DNA from 4 places in the Geodermatophilus normandii genome. Region 2 is predicted to be linked to each of the others. Evidence: predicted binding sites of a transcription regulator. Region 2 holds the regulator's gene; each other region holds the start of a gene.
The links. The regulator LexA, encoded in region 2, represses DNA repair genes until DNA is damaged. The targets are predictions, from matches to a motif close to TCGAACANNTGTTCGA.
Positions count from the first base shown of each region.

Region 1: dnaB (replicative DNA helicase) is a predicted target of LexA. The motif match lies at 3,813-3,828, and genes of this name have one in related genera.
Region 3: dinB (DNA polymerase IV) is a predicted target of LexA. The motif match lies at 2,311-2,326, and genes of this name have one in related genera.
Region 4: JD79_RS19255 (DUF6504 family protein) is a predicted target of LexA. The motif match lies at 1,848-1,863, and genes of this name have one in related genera.

Region 1 is NZ_QGTX01000001.1:1,357,377-1,362,289, reverse strand. It holds gene JD79_RS06710 (fatty acid desaturase family protein) at 1-156, shown strand, start outside; gene JD79_RS06705 (Ig-like domain-containing protein) at 225-2,153, opposite strand; gene dnaB (replicative DNA helicase) at 2,344-3,708, opposite strand; gene rplI (50S ribosomal protein L9) at 4,249-4,704, opposite strand; gene rpsR (30S ribosomal protein S18) at 4,707-4,913, opposite strand, start outside.
Region 2 is NZ_QGTX01000001.1:2,545,447-2,550,359, forward strand. It holds gene hflX (GTPase HflX) at 1-140, shown strand, start outside; gene JD79_RS12515 (phosphatase PAP2 family protein) at 252-1,016, shown strand; gene JD79_RS12520 (flagellar basal-body rod protein FlgG) at 988-2,082, shown strand; gene lexA (transcriptional repressor LexA) at 2,121-2,930, opposite strand; gene JD79_RS12530 (LysM peptidoglycan-binding domain-containing protein) at 3,167-3,787, shown strand; gene JD79_RS12535 (hypothetical protein) at 3,906-4,511, shown strand.
Region 3 is NZ_QGTX01000001.1:3,983,208-3,988,120, reverse strand. It holds gene JD79_RS19225 (sucrase ferredoxin) at 1-258, opposite strand, end outside; gene JD79_RS19220 (cupin domain-containing protein) at 362-1,486, opposite strand; gene JD79_RS19215 (BatC protein) at 1,774-2,121, opposite strand; gene dinB (DNA polymerase IV) at 2,373-3,545, shown strand; gene JD79_RS19205 (DUF3040 domain-containing protein) at 3,685-4,116, shown strand.
Region 4 is NZ_QGTX01000001.1:3,994,109-3,999,021, forward strand. It holds gene JD79_RS19245 (DNA polymerase III subunit alpha) at 1-962, opposite strand, end outside; gene JD79_RS19250 (SAV_6107 family HEPN domain-containing protein) at 959-1,450, opposite strand; gene JD79_RS19255 (DUF6504 family protein) at 1,450-1,767, opposite strand; gene JD79_RS19260 (YbaK/EbsC family protein) at 2,000-2,533, shown strand; gene JD79_RS19265 (GNAT family N-acetyltransferase) at 2,548-3,126, shown strand; gene JD79_RS19270 (phytoene desaturase family protein) at 3,123-4,763, shown strand; gene JD79_RS19275 (carotenoid biosynthesis protein) at 4,760-4,913, shown strand, end outside.

The sequences.
Region 1 (4,913 bases), 1.2 Mb from region 2:
ATCATCCGGCTGTCGCTGCCCAACGGCTGGCTGCAGAACACGACGGCGCGCAACCTGCCCTCGCAGGTGGCCAAGCTGTGGAAGATGACCACCGGGAAGCCGAGGGTCCGCCGCGCGCTCCTCCGTGAGCAGGCCGCCATGGCCGCCGCCGCGTAACCACCGCGCACGCAGAGGGGCCCGGGACGCTGATCGCGTCCCGGGCCCCTCCGTGTGTCAGCGGCCGGTCAGGGCCGCAGTGCCGGCTGCGGGAAGTTCAGCTGCAGCAGCGTCGCCGGGTCGGCGATCGGCACCTCCCACACGGGGCCGGCGCCGTCCGGGTCGATGACCTGCCCCTGGCCGAGGAAGGCCGCCACCTGGGCCTGACCCTGGAAGGCTGCGGGCAGGGGTTGCGCCGGCGGGGGTGCGACGACCTGCAGCAGGAAGCCGTGCGGGTTGTTCGCGGCGTTCGCCGTCTTGTCGTTCCGGTAGAGGCTCGTCCGCGACCACAGGTCCCCGGCGTCGACGAGGGTGTACGACGTCGGGTTCGGCACCGTCCGGTCGCCGAAGGCCACCTGGACCAGGACCCGCTCGGGCCGGATGAGCGGGGCGAAGGTCTCCGGGCTGCCCGGGCGGGACAGCCAGGTGGACCGGGCCAGGTACTCCTGGATGGCCGCCGCTCCCGGGACGGTGAGGGTCACCGGGCCCTCACCGCGCAGGGGCATCTGCTCCTGGAAGAAGTTCCGGGAGGCGTCGTTGCTGTTGAGCAGCCCCGCCGCCAGCAGCGAGGCCGTGGTCAGGGGCCGGAACGCCGGCGACAGCCGGGCGATCTCGCTGATCGGGCCACCGGGGACGTTGAGCACCGAGCGGGTGACCGCCGGGTCGACACCGGTGAGCATGGTGCCGTAGATGCCGCCGAAGCTCTGACCGAAGTAGGTCACGTTCCGGCCGGACAGGTCCGGCGTCCCGTTGCCGTCGACGTCGGTGCCGCCGAGCGAGCGGATCAGCGTCATGTTGTCGGCGACGGTCTGCCGCAGCGCGTCCCGGGAGGACTGGGCCGCGGACGCGCCGGTGGCCGACGAGCCCTCGCTGGCCTCGACGTCGCCGTCACGGTCCTGGTCGATCCCCCGCCCGTAGGCCGGGATGGTCGTCGTCCGGCCGCCACTCGTGACGCTCCAGGCGCTGTCCGGACCGAACCCGTGACCGACCACGTTGGTCCCGATGGTGGCGATGCCGTTCCTCGCGTTCTCGACCGCCGCGAGGAACACGGCGTTCGTCGAGCTCGTGAACCCGTGGCCGAACACCGCGACGGGCCAGCCGCCGGCCGGCGGGGTGCCCGGCGGGAGGACGGCGACGAAGGGCAGCCGCTCGGCCTCGACGGGCCGGGGACCGCCGTCCCGGGTCGGCGTCTGCGGGATGGTGACGTCCGGGGTGAGCCAGGACGGGGCCTGGAAGTCGCCGAAGACGATCGTGCCCCCGATGGCGGCCGTGGGGACCGGCGTGGGCGCGGGGGCCGGATCGGTGACGCCGCGGTCGGTCGCCCAGGTGACCGTCGTCCCCGTCGCGGGGAAGGCACCCTGGACCTGCAGCCCCGGCCGGGTGATGCCGACCGCGCGGAACGCCTCGCCGCTGTCGATCTGGCGGCGGAGGTCCAGCAGGCCGTCGGTCGCGCTGAGGGTGGTGAAGGTGTCCTGGATGGACTTGTTGGCCGGGCCGCCCTGCACGCGCAGCCGGTAGGTGGTGCCGGGGGCGAGCTGCTCGGCCGGGTGGGCGTAGAGCGTGTTCGTGGCCGGGTCCCAGACGACCCGGTCCACGCCGGTGCGCCAGCCGCCGTTCGCCTGCTGGACGGTGATCTGGGCCGCGGCCTGCGCCGGGTCGACGGCGGAGTCGAACCGGACGGCGATCCGCGGGTCGAGGTCGAAGCCGTCGAGCTGGTTGAGCTGCTGCACGAGGCCGCAGGTGATGGCCGCGCCACAGCCCTGCGTCGGCAGGTTGACCCGGCGGCCGGTCAGCTGGGCCGGGTCGCGCACGGTGAGGCTGTCGGACGGGAAGACCGACAGCGGCTCGGCCTTGTCCGGGGTGGCCAGCGCGGGGGGCGCGGTGACCGAGAGAGCGGCCGTGAAGGCCAGTGCACCGATGAGCGACGAGGTCGCGCGGTGCCAGCGTCGTTGCTGCAAGGCATCTCCAGGTGGAAGGGAGGGACGCCTATTGGTAATCGGGAGTGGCTCGGATCACAAGGCGATCACGGGAACACCGTGAGGGACCGTTCCGGGCCGCACGCCGTCGCGGATGCCGGTCTGCCGACCCGTGACACGACGGAGGCCCCGGGACCGTGCGGTCCCGGGGCCTCGGCGGTGGGCGGGGCGCTCAGTTCGCCATGTCGACGAAGCGGCTGTAGTGGCCCTGGAAGGCGACGGTGACGTTCGCGGTGGGGCCGTTGCGGTGCTTGACCAGCATGATGTCGGCCTCGCCGGCCCGCGGGGACTCCTTCTCGTACATGTCCTCGCGGTGGATCATCATGACCATGTCGGCGTCCTGCTCGATGGAGCCGGACTCGCGGAGGTCGGAGAGCATCGGCTTCTTGTCCTGACGCTGCTCGGACCCACGGTTCAGCTGCGACATCGCGATGACCGGGACCTCGAGCTCCTTCGCCAGCAGCTTGAGCGCACGGGAGAACTCCGAGACCTCCTGCTGGCGGCTCTCGACGCGCTTGCCCGAGGTCATCAGCTGGAGGTAGTCGATGACCACGAGCTTGAGGTCGTTGCGCTGCTTGAGCCGCCGGGCCTTGGCCCGGATCTCCATCATCGTCATGTTCGGTGAGTCGTCGATGTAGAGGGGCGCGTCGGCCACCTCGCCCATCCGGCGGGCCAGCTTCGACCAGTCCTCGTCGGACAGCGTGCCGGCGCGCATGTGGTGCAGCGGCACCTTCGCCTCGGCCGACAGCAGACGCATGGTGATCTCGTGCTTGCTCATCTCGAGCGAGAAGATGACGGCCGGCATGTGGTGCTTGACCGTGGCCGACCGCGCGATGTCCAGCCCCAGCGTGCTCTTCCCCACACCCGGCCTCGCGGCGATGACGACCATCTGACCGGCCTGCAGGCCGTTGGTCAGCTCGTCCAGGTCACGGATCCCGGTGGGCACGCCGCGGGCGGTGCCGCCGCGGGAGGCGATGGCGTCGAGCTCGTCCATGGTGGGCTGCAGGACGTCCTCGAGGCGCGAGTAGTCCTCGCTCATGCGCTTCTCGGTGACGTCGTAGATCTCCTGCTGGGCGCGGTCGACGATGTCGTCGACGTCGCCCTTGCCGCCGGCCGCGCCGTAGCCCAGCTGGACCACGCGGGTGCCGGCCTCGACCAGCCGCCGCAGCACCGCCTGCTCGGCCACGATGGCGGCGTAGTAGCCGGCGTTGGCCGCCGTCGGCGTCGAGGCGATCAGGGTGTGCAGGTAGACCGCGCCACCCATCTTCGACAGCTGGTCGGTGCGGTTGAGCTCGGCGGCGACGGTGATCGCGTCGGCCGGCTCACCCCGCCCGTAGAGGTCGAGGATGCAGTCGAAGATCACCTGGTGCGCCGGCCGGTAGAAGTCGGCGCCGTGCAGCACCTCGACGACGTCGGCGATCGCGTCCTTGCTCAGCAGCATGCCGCCGAGCACCGACTGCTCCGCCGCGACGTCCTGCGGGGGCTGCCGGTCGTACGCCGGCGCCGTCGCCTGCGGCCGGCTGAAGTCGTCGGCCACCGCCACCTCGGTACCTCCCTCTCCTCGTCGGCACGCGCACGTACAGACCCCGGCCGCCCGGCCGGGGCCCGGTGGGGGAAGCACCAGGACGTTCCACGTGCCACTCGAACACGCGTTCGAGGACGTTGCTACCGGGAGCCACCGACAGTTCCGTGGCGTCCCGGCGCCGGGGACGACGGTAGGAAGCGGGGACGGACCCGTCCAACACCCGTGTGGGCCGCGTTCTGCACAACTTGTGGACAAGTCGGTGGACAGCCCGAGTCGACATGTGGAGACGGCCGGGACACCGACCGCTCATCCCGCGGTCCTGCGGGTGTCACCTGCGCAGGGTCCGTGCACGGGCTGTGGACAGGAGAAAGTCGGCGTGGCGGACACGCCGGGCGTGTCGTGTCGCCCCGCCCTCCACAGCCGTCACGGCCGACGCAGGCGGTCGGGGGGAGCAGGCGGTCGGAGGGAGCAGGCGGTCGGGGGGAGCAACGCAGCGAGGGGCGCCGGACGGGGTGTCCGGCGCCCCTCACGGGCGGTGCTGGTGCTGCGGGATCAGCCCGCGACGACCTCGATGGGCAGGGTCGCCGTGACCTCCGGGTGCACCCGCACGGTGACGGCGTGCTGGCCGGTGGTCTTGATGCTGCTCGGCAGCTCGATGCGACGGCGGTCGAGCTCCGGGCCCCCCGCGGCGGTGACGGCCGCGGCCACGTCGGCGGTGGTGACGCGGCCGAAGAGGCGGCCACCGTCGCCGGCGCGGGCCGGGACGCGGACGGTCAGGCCGGAGAGGCGGCCGGCCACGGCCTGCGCCTCCTCGAGCGACCGCACCTCACGGGCGGCACGTGCGCGGCGCAGCGAGGTGACCTGCTTCTCGGCACCGCGGGTGGCCAGGATGGCCAGGCCGCGGGGCAGGAGGTAGTTGCGGGCGTACCCGCCCTTGACCTCCACGGTGTCACCGGAGGACCCGAGACCGGTGACCTCCTGCGTCAGGATCAGCTTCGTGGTGCTCATGGTCAGCGCGCCGTCGAGGTGTAGGGCAGCAGGGCCATCTCACGGCTGTTCTTGACGGCCGTGGCGACGTCCCGCTGGTGCTGGCTGCAGTTGCCGCTCACGCGGCGGGCACGGATCTTGCCGCGGTCGGAGATGAACTTCCGCAGCAGGGTCGTGTCCTTGTAGTCGATGTAGGTCGCCTTGTCCTTGCAGAACTGGCAGACCTTCTT
Region 2 (4,913 bases):
GCGGCGACCTGGTGGCCCGCGTCCACCGCGACGGCGAGGTCCTGAGCGAGCAGCACGACGCGACGGGCACCCGGCTCACCGCCCGCGTCGACGGCGGCCTGGCCGCCGTGCTCGAGCGGTTCGCCGTCCCCGTCGGCTGACCCCCCGTCCCCGCACCCGCCCGGGTGCCCGGCTCCGCGCCGGGTGCCCGGGCGGCTCGCCGTCTGGGCCGTGCAGGTCACGGAGGGGTCACGGCCCGGTACCGTGACCGGGTGAGCAGCGGCCGTGTGAGCAGCGCCGCTGTGCGGCGCAGCCCCGGCGCGCCGTCCGGGGAGCCGGAGGAGGCCGGAGACCGGCCGGAGCCGGTCGTGAGCCCCGGCCGCCCGTCGTGGTGGCTGCTGCTCGCCGCGCTCGTCGTCACCGCCGGCGTGACCGCCGACCTGCTCAGCCGCGGCGTGCTCGAGCGGCTGGACCTCGAGGTCTCCGAGGTGGTCAGCGCGTGGGACCTGCGCGACTCCCCGGCCTACTGGCCGGTCTGGGCGGTCACCCAGATCGGCGGCCGCGGCACCATCCTCATCGTGCTCGCGGCCCTGGTCGGCTGGCTGTGCGTGCGGCGGCGGACGGTGGCGCCGCTGCTGCGGGTGCTCACCGCGCTGGCGCTGCTCACGGTGGTCGTCTACGCGTTCAAGTTCGGCACCGGGCGCACCGCGCCCGCCTATCCGGGCTCCTTCTTCCACCGCGACGGCGCCAGCTATCCCTCCGGGCACGTCGCCAACGCCGTGCTCATGTGGGGCGTGGCGCGCTGGCAGGCGGTCGAGTACCGGATGGGGCCGCGGGTGCAGCGCACGCTGTGGTGGCTCAGCGTCGCCGGCCCCGTGGCGACCGGGATCGCGATGGTGTCCCTGGACTTCCACTGGGTCACCGACGCCGTCGTGGGAGCGACCGTCGGGGTGCTGCTGCTGGGCGTGGTTCACGCACTCGACGCGCTCGTGGTGTCACGCTGGGCGAGTGCCCGAGCCGGCCGCCCGTCCGCGTAGCGCCGCCGCGCACACCCGCCGGACACCGGCGCTGCTGCTGACACTGGGCCTGACGGCCCTGCCCGCCCTCTCCCTCGGAGCAGCGCCCGCCGCCGCCGAGGAGCCGGCCGCCCCGTCCGTGCGCTGCCAGGTCACCGACCCGCGGCTGAGCGAGCTGTCCGGGCTGGTCGACGTCGGCGACCGGATGCTGGCGATGGTCGACGGCGGGGACGAGGTCGCCGTGTACGTGCTCGACGGCGGGTGCCGGGTCGTCGACGTGACCACCGCCGCGCTGGACCCCTACGACCCCGAGGACCTCGGCGTCGGGGCCGACGGGACGGTGTGGTTCGCCGACACCGGCGACAACAACACCACCCGCGCCACGGTCGCGCTGATCGCGCTGCGCCCCGACGGCGGCGCCGCGCTGTACCGGTTGACCTATCCCGACGGCCCGCACGACGCCGAGGCGCTGCTGCTCGCTCCCGACGGCACCCCCTACGTGGTGACCAAGGAGGTGCTCGGCGCCAGCCACGTCTACCGGCCCGCCGCACCGCTGGCCGACGGCGGCACCGTGCCGCTGACCGACGTCGGCACCGTCGCCCTCACCCTGACCGGCACGCCGGGCGGACCGGTCGGCCGGGCCGGGCAGCTGCTCGTGACCGGCGGGGCGGTGGCGCGCGACGGCAGCCGGATCGCGCTGCGCACCTACACCGACGCCTACGTCTGGCCCCTGACCGGCTCCGACGTCCCGGGCGCGCTGGCCACCGAGCCCGTGCGGATCGCCCTGCCCGACGCACCGCAGGGCGAGGCGGTCTCCTTCACCGCCGACGGCGGCGCGCTGCTGGTGGCGGGGGAGGGGGTGCCCGGTGACGTCACCCTGGTGCCGATCCCGGCTTCCCCGGCCCCGGCTCCTCCCAGCGGGAACGCCGCAGCCGACCCGTCCCTGTCGGCGCTCCTCGACGACGGCGCCACGGGACCCTCACCGGTGACCGCCGGGGTGGCCGCCGCCCTCGTCGCCACGCTCCTGGTGTGGATCGGCGGGCGCATCCGCCGCCGCCGCTCGGGCGGCCCTCCCGCCGGCGCCTGACCGGCAGCGGCGGGAGGACCTCCGGTCGGACCGGCCCCTCAGACCCGCCGGAGGACGGTGACGACGCGGCCGAGGACGGTGGCCTCGTCGCCGGGGATCGGCTCGTAGGCCGGGTTGTGCGGCAGCAGCCAGACGTGCCCGTCCCGGCGCTTGTACGTCTTCACCGTGGCCTCGCCGTCGAGCATCGCGGCCACGATCTCGCCGTTCTCGGCGGTGGGCTGCTGGCGCACGACCACCCAGTCGCCGTCGCAGATGGCCGCGTCGACCATCGAGTCACCGGCGACGCGCAGCATGAACAGCGTGCCCTCGCCGACGAGCTCGCGCGGCAGCGGGAACACGTCCTCGACCGCCTGCTCGGCGAGCACCGGCCCACCGGCGGCGATGCGCCCGACCAGCGGCACGTAGGTCGGGGCGGCGGTGCCGTCGGGCGCCGCGGCGGCCGGTGCCGCGGTCTCGGCCGTGGCGTCCCCGGGGAGCCGGACGTCGAGGGCCCGCGGGCGGTTGGGGTCGCGCCGCAGCCAGCCCTTCTTCTGCAGCACGGAGAGCTGGTGGGCCACCGAGGACGCCGACGACAGGCCGACCGCCTCGCCGATCTCGCGCACCGAGGGCGGGTAGCCGCGCCGCTCGATCGAGTCGCGGATGACCTCGAGGACCCGGCGCTGCCGCTGGGTCAGGCCGTCGCCGGCCTCCCCGCGGTCGGGGAAGGTGCGGACCGCGGCCGCGCCGTCCCCGCCCGCGACGTCCGTGCCCGCGACGTCCGTGCCGACGGTGCCGCCGGCCGCGGTGGTCGTCCGCCGCGTCGCCGTCCCGCCGCGCGTGCCCTGGCCGGTCCCGCTCGTGCCCGCCACGTCTCCTCCTCGCCGGCCGCGTCCCGCGGCCGTCCGTCGACCGCCCGGCCCAGGGGCCGGTCGGCGGGCGGTGCGCCCGCACGGACCGTAGCGCGTGGACCCCGCAGGTTCAAACGTGTGTTCGAAGGACACGCCGCGCCGACTCGATCCCGTCGTCGCCGTGCGGTAGACATCCGCACACACGTTCGGAGTCGAACGCGTGTTCGATGCGGTGGGTCAGTCGAGGAGGAGCGGTCATGGGCGGCGTGCGACAGGCAGTGCTGGACTTCGACGCGGCGGTCCGGGTCCCGTGGCGGCCGTTGCTCGGGGACGACGGTGCCCGCGGCGGTGCCCGGCCGGCCGGCCGTCCGGCGCAGGCCGCTCCCCGGGCGGCGGTGCCCGGCTCGGGCCTGCGGGTCACCGGGCACCTGCGGCCCGTCCCCGACCTGCCGGCTCCGGGGGCGGCGCGGGTCGCGGGTCCGTCGACCGAGGCCCCGCGCGCCCGCCGGGACCCGGCCCGCCCGGGTGGCCGGCCGGCGCGCTCGGGCCCGGTCCGCGGGGACGCCCGCGTCCGCTGCGCGACCGCCCCCGCGCCGGTGCGGCTGACCCGCCGCGGCCGCCGCCTGGTGGTCGCGCTCGTGCTGGCGGCGGGTGTCGGCGGCGCGGCCCTGGGCCGGGAGTTCCTCGCGCCCGACCCCGGGCTGCACCTCGCGGGGGAGAGCAGCGTCGTCGTCGAGCAGGGGGACACCGTCTGGTCGATCGCCGGCGAGGTGGCCGGCCCCGGTCAGGACGTGCGGGCCGTGGTGGACGCGATCCAGGAGCTCAACGGCCTGGAGGGGTCCGCGCTGGTCGCGGGCCAGGTCCTGCGCGTGCCGTAGGCGGCCCCGCCGGAGGCGTCATGCCTGAGAAGTGACGAGACGACGTCGGTGAGTTCGTCAACCATCCGGGCCCGGTCGTTCACCGGCCGCGGTCGCGAGGGCACTTACGGTCAGGAGCGTGTCAGCAGCCGTGAACAGCAGCGCACCGGTGTCCTTCCGGTCCCCGCAGGACGTCGAGGTGGTCGTGGACGGCGCCTGGGTGCCGGGCGCCATGCTCGGCTGGCGCGTCGACGCGACCGGCGGCTGCCAGGCGCTCGTCCGGCTGCGGGGCGCGCACGGCCAGGAGGCCTGGACCGACCTCGCCGCCGTCCGGCTGCCCGAGCGGCACCTGTCCCTGGCTCCCGCGCCCGCGGGCGCCCCCGGGACGGTGGTCACGGCCGCGGTGGGCCATCCCGCCGTCACGCCGGGTGTCCGCGCTCCCCGTCGCGCCCGTCGACACGGCGGCGACGTCACCGCCGAGCAGCCCGCCGTCCGTCCGGGCGCCGCCGGGCGTCACCGCGCGCCCGCCGGCTCCGGACGGCACCGGGCGGCCACGGCCGAGATGCCCGTCGTCACCTGCGCCGCCCCCGCGGCTGCCGTGACCGCCGACGGGGTCGCCGACCTGGCCGCCGGCGCGACCGTGGACACCGCGAGCGAGCCGGACCTGCTGACCCGGCCGATCCGGCTCGGCGACCTGGTCCCGCACCCGCGCGGCGGCCGTCCCGCGGTCCGTCCTCCGGCCTGATCCGGCGCCCGGCACCCGTCCGGGTCCCGCCACCGGCGGCCGTCGCCTTCCCCGGGTCCGTCCCGGCTCACCACCCCGTCCCCGCCGGCCGGCCGTGCGGCCGCGCCGACGGGTCCGTGGCTCTCCCGGATACACCCGCGCGACCGTCGTCGCGCGCCGACACGCGAGACCTCCCGGCGTGTCGTGTGACAGGTGGGGAACGTGGTCGCGCCTGGTCACCAGCGGGTCACGAGCGCGTCTCGACGGAACAGACACGCGGATCGTCGTCTTGCAGATGTAGTGGAGCGCGGCCTACTGTCCCCCTACATCTAGTAGTTGCACCGGTGGAACCCATCCACAGGCCGTCCTCAGGACCTCCACGGGGAGTCCACCGGATGTCCCCAGGGAGGTCCACAGGACACC
Region 3 (4,913 bases), 1.4 Mb from region 2:
GGCGTCGTCGGTGCGCACCGACCACCACAGGCCCTCGTGGCCCGGGCGGCCGTCGGCGTAGGCCCAGCGGCGGCCGGCGTCGGCCAGCCGCCCACCCGGCCGGCGCACGAGCAGCACGCGCACGCCCTCGGCGCGGGCACGGGCCGACAGCCGCGCGGCCACCGCCTGGTCGAAGCGGGAACCGGTGAGCGCGTCACGGCCCCACGGTCCCGGCTGCTCGACCAGCAGCCAGCGCTGCGCCGGCCCGGCCGTCGCCACGGGGGAGTCCCCCCGGACCAGGGCCGTCACCGAGCAGCGGGTGGCGTCCAGCCGGCCGGCACGTTCGGGGACCGCGCCGCTCACCCCGGGGGGAGCGGCCCGGTCACGACCCGGTCCCGAGGGCGTCGGCACGCTCCCCATCGTCCCCGCCGGCGTCCGGGGCCGGTGCGTCCGGTCCGGTCGGGCCGGGCTCGGGTGCGGTGGCCGGGACGCCGTCGTACCCGTCGGCGCCCTGCACGGCCGCGTCGGCGACGAGCGCGACCGACTCGGTCACCAGCCGCTTCGCCAGCGTGAGCTGATCCGCGGCGTCGAGCCCGGCCAGGTCGGCGACCTTGGTCTCGCCGGTGGACAGCAGCCCGGTCAGGGCCTCGCGCGTCGAGGCGGGGAACTCCAGCCGGCGCCGGCCGGCGAGCAGGGCCACCCGCTCGCCCTCGGCGGTGGGAGGGGCGTCCCGCAGGGCGCAGCGCAGTCGCCGGCGCAGGCGCAGCACCGTGTCCGGCGACAGTGCCGCGGCCGCGGTGGCCTGGGCCAGCGGCGCGACCGGCTCGGGGCGCACCTGCGACCAGGTCCGCGAGCGCAGGCGGTCGGCGACCTCGTCGGGGTCGACCCGGCCGAGCCACTCCTGCAGCGCGGCGACGACGGTGGCGACGTCGTCACGGACCGACGCCGGGTCGGACAGGTCCACGCCCAGCGGGAGCGACCGGCGCAGCTCGCGGTCCTCGGCGGCCAGCACCCGCACCAGGTCCAGCGCCGACTCCGCGGCCGCCCAGCGGGTGACGGAGTGCACGCCGATGGTCAGGTGCGCGCTGGTCCGGCCCAGCGCGACGGCCGAGTGCAGGTAGCCGCGGGGCAGGTAGAGGGCGTCGCCCGGGCGCAGCACGGCGTCGATCACCGGCTCCCGCTCGGCGGCCGCGGCGACGGCGGCCGCGCGGTCGGTCCACGGCTGGGTGCGCAGCGGGTCGTCGAGCACCGGCGCGTGGATGGTCCAGTGCTTCTCGCCGGCCACCTGCAGCACGAAGACGTCGTGCACGTCGTAGTGGGGGGAGAAGCCGCGCGAGGACGGCGGCGTGACGTACGCGTTGACCTGCGTCGGGTGCCCCAGGTCGGCGGCCAGGGAGTCGGCGAACTCGATCAGCGGCGGCCAGAGCCGGTGCAGGCCCTGCAGGACCACGGTGCTGCCGTCGGCGAACAGCCGCAGCACGGCGTCGGAGGAGACCTGGTCGGCCACCTCGGCACCGGCGCCGCCGGAGGTCGTGAAGCGCTTCGGGTCGACGACGGCGCCGTCCTTGGCGACGCGCAGGAACGGCGTGCGCAGGCCGCGGCGCGAGAGCAGCTCGTCGACGGCGGTCAGCGTCAGCAGGTCGGTGAACGACTCCCCGGTGTCCTCCGCGCGGGCGAGCAGCGGGCGGCGGGACCAGTACTCCTCGGCGAAGACCTCGGGGTCGAGGTGCGTGCACCGGCGCAGGGCCGGGCGGGCCTGCGCCCCACCCGGCCCCGCGACGGTCGGGTCCTGGCTCAGGCCGAACCGTCCGCGCCGCCGTCGGCACCACCGTCAGCGCCACCGTCAGCCCCGCCGTCAGCGCCACCGTCGGAGCCGCCGTCGGAGCCGCCGCCCGCCGCGCCGCCGTCGGCCGGGCCGTGACCGGCGCCGCCGTCGGCCCCGCCGTCGGCACCACCGTCAGCGCCGCCGTCAGCCCCGCCGTCGGAGCCGCCGCCCGCCGCGCCGCCGTCGGCCGGGCCGTGACCGGCGCCGCTGTCCGCGCCGCCGTCGGCACCGCCGTCGTGCTGGCCGGGCGTGCCCTCTCCGGCGCCGCTGTCGGCCGGACCCTCCGTGCTGGTCATGTCGTCGTCGTCGAGCGCCATCGGGCTCCTCCGGGATCCGGGTCGGGACCGGCCGCCGGACGACGGTCGGTCGCGTCCCACCTACCTCGATCACGGGCCGGTCACACATGCGTCGACCAGCGAGTTCTCGGCACGCCGGGACACGCCGGGAGGGTCCGCGGGGACGGCGCGCCACCGGCCGCACGGTGCCGTTACCCTCCCCGGGTCGGTGCGAACAGGTGTTCGATCAGGGAGGGTCCGTGCGGTCGTCGGGGCGTGCCGAGGGGTGCACGGTGCTGCACGTCGACATGGACGCCTTCTTCGCCAGCGTCGAGGTGCGCCGCCACCCCGAGCTGGCCGGCACCCCGGTGATCGTGGGCGGCGCGGGCAACCGCGGGGTGGTCACCTCGGCCACCTACGAGGCCCGCGCGTACGGCGTGCACGCCGCCATGCCGACGGCGCGGGCGCTGCGGCTGTGCCCGACGGCGACCGTGCTGCCGGGGGACCTGGCGCTCTACGCCGAGGTGTCCCGGGCGGTCATGGCGCTGTTCCGGTCGGTGACGCCGGTCGTGGAGCCGCTGAGCCTGGACGAGGCCTTCCTCGACGTCGGCGGGGCCGGACGGCGGCTGGGCGACGCCGCGGAGATCGGCGAGTACCTGCGCGCCCGCGTCTTCGACGAGCAGGGCATCACCTGCTCGGTCGGGGTGGCCGGCACCAAGTTCGTGGCCAAGCTGGCCTCCACCCGCGCCAAGCCCGACGGGCTGCTCGTCGTCCGCCCGGCCGAGGTCATCGACTTCCTGCACCCGCTGCCGGTCGGCGCGCTGTGGGGCGTGGGCGCCAAGACCGAGGAGGTGCTGCTGCGGCTGGGCCTGCGCACCGTCGGCGACCTCGCGCACGTCCCGGCGCGCACCCTGCAGCGGGCGGTCGGGCCGGCCGCCGGCAGCCACCTGCACGAGCTGGCCTGGGGACGCGACCCGCGCCGGGTGGTGCCCGACGAGCCGGAGAGGTCGACCGGGCACGAGGAGACCTTCGGCACCGACGTCGACGACCCCGCCGTCGTCCACCGGGAGCTGCTGCGGCTGTCGGAGCGGACGGCGGGACGGCTGCGCGCCGGCGGCTGGCTGACCCGCACGGTGAGCATCAAGGTCCGCTTCGCCGACTTCACCACCATCACCCGCAGCCGCACGCTCGGCGTCCCCACCGACGTCGGGCAGGAGGTGTACGAGACCGCCCGCGCGCTCTTCGACGCCCTCGGGCTGGACCGGGCGCGGATCCGGCTGGTCGGCGTCCGCGCCGAGCGGCTGGTGCAGGCCGGCCAGGCGCCGCGCCAGCTCGAGCTCGGCGCCCGCGAGCACGGCCGCCGCGACGCCGAACTGGCCGCCGACCGCGCCGCCCGCCGGTTCGGCGCCGGTGCGGTCCGGCCCGCCACGCTGCTGCACCGCGACCGCGACCGCCGGCTGCGCTGACCCGGCGGGCCCCTCACCTGCCCGGATGCCACCCGTGAGGGTGGTCACGGGGCGGGTGTGACGGGTCCCCGCGCGCTCGCCTTTCGCACCCCGCCAACGGCTCGTATCCTCGGTGGCACCCCCGGGTACTCACCCGGGGGTGTCCGGCTCCGCCCACCTGGAGGTCTCGGTGCCGCTCTCCGAGCACGAGCAGCGACTGCTGGAGCAGATCGAGCGCGCCCTCGTCGACGACGATCCCAAGTTCGCCTCCTCCGTCCGCACGGGTGACCGCAGGCTCAAGGCCCGTCGGAAGCTGCAACTCGGTGCGCTGCTGGTGCTGGTGGGCCTGGCCGTCCTCGTCGGCGGCGCGGTCGCCCCGTCCGTCCCGCTCGGCGTCCTGGGCTTCCTGGTGATGTTCGGCGGCGCGGCGCTCGGCGTCCTCAACTACCGCTCGGCCACCGGCGTCGTCGAGGCCGGCCCGGCCGGTGCCCGTGGCGGCGCCACCGCCGCCCGCGGCCGCGGCGGCAAGCCCCGCAAGCAGCCGCTGAAGAACCGGCTCGAGGAGCGCTTCCGCCGCCGCTACGACCAGTAGCCGCACCCGACCTCCGCCGACGGCCGCCGTCCCACCCGGGACGGCGGCCGTCGGCGTTCCCGGGGCCGGATGACAGAAGCGGCCATCCTGCCGCCCGGTTGCAGGCGGTGGATGCCTCAGGCGGGGGTGCGGCGGGGGAGGCGGGAGGTGACCGCGGCCCCGAGCGCGTCGCCCAGCGACGCCGGCCACAGCAGCGCCCGCAGCCGGGCGCGGGGCGGGACCGCGGCGGTGAGGCCCGAGCGGGCCTGCGCCAGCGCGACCTCCAGCGCCGGGTCGGCGGCCGCGCCGGGACGGCCGTAGCTCGCCGCCTCCTCCGCGCGGGCCAGCCGCCCGACCGCGTCGGCGGCGCCGGCACCGCCGGCCCGGTGCGCACCGCGGCCTCCGGTCCCATCGAGCAGGCGGGTGAGCGCGGCCGCCTGCTGGCGCGGGGTCTGCGCCGGGTCCCAGGGGAGCCCGAGGTCGCGGGCGGTCGCGGCCAGCTCGTCCCACAGCGCGGCCGGGCTGCCGCCGGCGACCCGCCGACGCCGCTGCAGCGCCCGCGCACCGGCCGGCGCTGCCCCAGCGCGGCCAGCCCCAGCAGCACGCCGGCGCCGACGAGCACCGGGCGCGCCGACGTCGACCCCTGCGCGGCGGTCTGGCCCTGCGGCACGGCGCCGTCCACCCGGTCCAGCGGGGCCGGCGTCGGACCGGTGGGCGCGGTCGGGACGGTCGGCACGTCCTGCGGGCGCTCGAGCACCTCCTGGTCGGCCGGCCGCGGCGCCCACGGCAGGTCGACGGCGCGCTCGCTGTCGATCGGC
Region 4 (4,913 bases), 1.4 Mb from region 2:
TCGCGGACGTCGACGGCGCACTGCTCGGCCAGCCGGGCGGTGCGCTCGGTCAGCCGCAGCGCCGCGTCGCGGTCGGGGCCGACGAGGTCGGCGGCGACCTCGGCCATCTCCTTGCCCGACTTGAGGTACCCCTCGGCGGTGCGCCGGTCGACGTGCCGGGTGTCGAGGGCGACCAGCCGCCGGGAGGCGTCGAGGACGTCGGCGGTGGGCGCGTCGAGGGCGTCGACGTAGCGGACGGCGTTGGTGAGGACCGCCGGCACGCCCTCCTCCTCGGCGAAGCGCAGCAGCCGCTGGGCGCGGGAGCGGTCGCCCCGGCCGCGGTGGTGCACCAGCTCGACCACCAGCGCCCCCGGGCCGAACACCGACCGCCAGGCCGACAGCCGCGCCGAGGCGACGTCGGCCCGCCCGGCGGCGAGCGCCCGGCCCACCGGGGAGTCCGGTCCCAGGACCGCGACCAGCCCCGGTGCGTGCTCGGCGGCCAGGGCCAGCGAGGCCACCGGCTCGCCGCGGGTGCCGCGCAGGTGCGTGGCGCTGGTCAGCCGGCACAGCGAGCGCCAGCCGGCGCCGTCGCGGGCGAGGAAGGTGACCCGCGGCAGCTGCGGGTCGACGCCGGCGCCGCCGCGCACCGGGCTGCGGCGTGCCGGCACCGGTCGCACCGAGCCGCTCCCGGTGCGGCGGAGGGAGAACTCGTCCTCACCCAGCACGTGCGCCCGCGCCGGCGGCACGGCCGTGTCCACCCCGGGGGCGACCGCCAGGTCGACCCCGAACAGCGGCCGCAGCCCGGCCGACCGGCAGGCCAGCGCGAACTTGACCGCGCCGTAGAGACCGTCGCGGTCGGTCAGCGCCAGCGCCGTCATGCCGTGCTCGGCGGCGCGCGCGACCAGGTCGGCCGGGTGGTTGGCCCCGTACCGCAGGGAGTAGCCGGAGGCGACGTGCAGGTGGACGAAGGGGTCCCCGCTCACCGCCCGCGCACGGGACGGTGAGCGGTGCCGCCGACCACGCGCGGACGCGGAGCCGGCTCGGGCGTGCGGGCCAGCACCTCCTCGACCACGGTCAGGAAGGCGCCGGCGTCGCGGACCAGGTCGTCGGCCTCGCGCTCGGTGACCGCGCGGGACAGCCCGGCCTCGGCCGCGGCGCGCTTGGCCGCCCCTGCGGCGAAGAAGGTGGCCCACTCCCCCAGCTCCGGGGCGACCTGCTCGAGCAGCACCCAGGCGCTGCGCGGCCGGCGGCGGCTGCCCTCCGGCCGCGTGCGGGCGGCCAGCACGCCCGCGGCGGCGCGCAGCGCCGCCAGGTGGGCGGTGGCGTAGCGCCGGCACGCGTCGGGAGCGTGGCGGGCCTCGGCCAGCGCGCGGGTGGCCTGGTCGAGCAGCTGGGCCGCCGCCGCCGGGAGCGGCGGGGGCAGGGGCAGCTGGTCGGCCGGGTCGTGGGTCATGGCGTACGCGGCGCCCATCAGTCGTGCACCCGCACGAGCGACCAGCGGTTGTCCGCCGCGTCCCAGCACAGGTCGTAGACGCCGGCGAAGCTCGTCCGCGAGCGCCCGGCCCGCAGCGCCTCGACCCGGAACACCTCGCGAGGGGCGACCAGGTCGGCCGAGGCACCGCCGGCAGCCTGCTGCCACCACGGCGCGGTCTCGACCCAGGAGTCGAGCAGCTCGCCGACGACGTAGCGGCCCTGCCCGCGCCAGAACTGCGCGGGCCCGAGCGGACCGCGCTCGACCTGCACCTCCTCGCCGACCCGCTCGCCGACGTCACCCAGCACCCGGCTCATGTCCGTCTCCCCACCCCGTGCCGCTGACGGTCCGGCCACCGGCCCGGGCGGGGAAGGTCCCGGAGCGGTGGTCGACCCGTTCGAACGCGTGTTCGAACACGTCGAGTGAACCCGACCGCGCCGGTCGCGTCAAGCCGGACGCCCCACCCGCGGTCCTCCTGGCGCGGGGTCCCCTCCCGCCCGTGCACCGGACGGTAGGGCGGGGGTCCGACAGCGGTGGCAGGATCGACGCATGAGCCGACCCACCCACCCCCGGGTGGCCGCGATCGCCGGCCTGCTCGCCGAGGCCGGCGCTCCCGGGCGGGTCCACGAGCTCGCCGAGGGCGCGCACACCGCCGCCGCGGCCGCCGCGCAGCTCGGCGTCCCGGTCGGGGCCATCGCCAACAGCCTGGTCTTCGACGTCGGCGGGCAGCCCCTGCTCGTGCTCACCAGCGGCGCCCACCGGGTCGACGTCGGCCGGGTGGCCACCCTGCTCGGCGTGCCCCGCGTGCGGCGCGCCGCGGCCGACTTCGTCCGCGAGCACACCGGCCAGCCGATCGGCGGGGTCGCCCCGATCGGGCACCCCGCGCCGATCGGCACGCTCGTCGACGTCGAGCTCGCCCGGTACGAGCGCGTGTGGGCCGCGGCCGGCCACCCCTCGGCCGTCTTCCCCACCACCTACGACGAGCTGCTGCAGCTGACCGGCGGCACCCCCGCCGAGGTCGGCGACGGCCCCACGGCCGACAGCCCGGCCACCGTGACCCACCCGGCCGCGGTGGGCCCGTGAACGAGGAGACCCCCGTGACCGGCACGACACCCGCGACGCGGGTGACCGAACTGCCCGCCGGCTGGCTGCGCGAGCACATGCACGAGGCGCTGACCATCTACGGCGAGGCGATGGGCTACGACGCCTCGGTGGTGGCCGGCCGCTACGGCTACGCCGTCCAGCACACCGAGCGCCCCGGCTTCCGCGCCGTCGGGGGCTTCGAGTCCACCCCGGACGGCGAGCGGCTGGTCGGCTTCGGCTACGGCTACCTCGTCGCCCCCGGGCAGTGGTGGCACGACCAGGTGCGCGCGGCCCTCGACCGGCGCACCGCCAAACGGTGGCTGCCCGGCGCCTTCGAGGTCTGCGAGCTGCACGTGCACCCCGACGCGCAGAGCCGCGGGCTGGGCCGGCAGCTGCTGCACGCGCTGGTCGAGGGCGTCCCGGCCCCGGTGGCGCTGCTGTCCACGCCCGACGCCGACACCAAGGCCTTCCGGCTCTACCACGCCGACGGCTTCGTCGACCTCGCCCGCGGCCACCACTTCCCCGGCGACGCCCGGCCCTTCGCCATCCTCGGCGCCCGCCTGCCGCTGCGGCCGGGCGCGGGCCCGTCCTGAGCGCGCCGGACCTCGCCGTCGACGCCGTCGTCGTCGGCGCGGGCCACAACGGGCTGGTCGCGGCCTGCTACCTGGCCCGGGCGGGGCTGTCGGTCGAGGTCGTCGAGCGCGACGAGGTCCTCGGCGGGGCGGTGTCCACCGTCGAGCGCTGGCCGGGGGTGCGGGTGGACCGCGGCTCCAGCGCGCACGTCATCGTCCGGCACAGCGGCGTCGTCGAGGAGCTCGACCTCGCCGCCCACGGGCTGCGCTACCTCGACTGCGACCCGTGGGGCTTCGCGCCCGCCCCCGTCCCCGGCGACCCCGGCCCGGACGGCCGCCCGCTGGTCTTCTCCGTCGACCTCGACGCCACCTGCGCCTCGATCGCCGCCGCCTGCGGGGAGGACGACGCCGCCGCCTACCGCCGATTCGTCGCCGTGTGGGGCCCGCGCAGCCGCGCCGTCGTCGACTCCTTCGGCCGCCGGCCGACCCCGCTGGGCCTCGCCCGGGCGTTCTGGCCGCTCGGCGCCCCCAGCGGCGACGCGCCGCGCACCCCCGGCGGCGACCTCGCCGTCGACTTCCTCGGCTCGGGCGACGCGCTGCTCGACCGCTGGTTCGCCAGCGAGCGGCTCAAGGCGGCGCTGGCCTGGTTCGGCGCCCAGTCCGGCCCGCCGGTGTCCGAGCCGGGGACGGCCGCGATGGTCGCCTGGGTGGCGCTGCTGCACGACACCCCGCCGGGCCACCCGGTGGGCGGCTCCGGGGGGCTCACCCAGGCGCTGCGGGCCCGGCTGGAGTCCGACGGCGGGCACGTCACCCTGGGCGACGGCGCCGCGCGGCTGCTGGTCGAGGACGGCCGCGTCCGCGGGGTGGAGACGACGTCCGGACGGCGGGTGCACGCGCCGGTCGTCGTGGCCGCCTGCCACGTGCTGGCCACCCGGGACCTCGCCGGCGACGACGCCCCGCCCGCGCTGGCCGACGCCGCGCCGCCCGTGGGCAACGGCTTCGGCCTGGTGCTGCGCTGCCTCACCGACGCGCTGCCCGGCTATCCCGGCGTCGACCCGGCGGTGTCGAGCCAGGGCCTGCAGCTGCTGTGCACCGACCGCGCGCAGCTGGCCGCCGCGCACGGCGACTGGCTGGGCGGCCGGCTGCCGCGCGAGCCGGTGCCGCTGGCGATGTCCTTCTCCGCGAGCGACGACACCCTCGCCCCGCCCGGGCAGCACGTGGTCACCGTGTGGGGCCAGTGGTACCCCTACGCGCTCGCCGACGGCGGCGACTGGGACGCCCTCGCCGAGGTCGAGGCCCAGCGGCTGGTGGCCGCCGTCGACCGCCACGCGCCCGGCTTCGCCGGCTCCGTCCGGGAGCTCTACGTCCAGACGCCGCTGCTGCTGGAGCGCGAGCTGTCGCTGCTGCGTGGCAACGTCATGCACGTGGAGATGGGGCTGGCCAGCATGTTCTCGCTGCGGCCCACGCCCGCGCTGGCCGGCTACCGGGTGCCGGGGCTCGCCGGGCTCTACCTCGCCGGCGCCTCCACCCACCCCGGCGGCGGGGTCTCGGGCAACTCCGGCCGGACGGCGGCGCGCGCGGTGCTGGCCGACCGCCGGCCGCTGGCCCGGGCGCGGGCGGCCGCCGGCCGGGCGGTGCGCGCGGCCCGTCCCCGGTGAGCGCGACCGTGGGCTCCGGCCTCGCGGCCGTCCGCCGGGCCACGGCACCGGCCGCGCGGCTCCCGCTGGCCCTCGCCGTGCTGCTCGTGCTCGCCGCCGTCGCCTATCCGCTGACCGGCGGCGGCGCCCGGGACGCGGTGTCCTGGACGA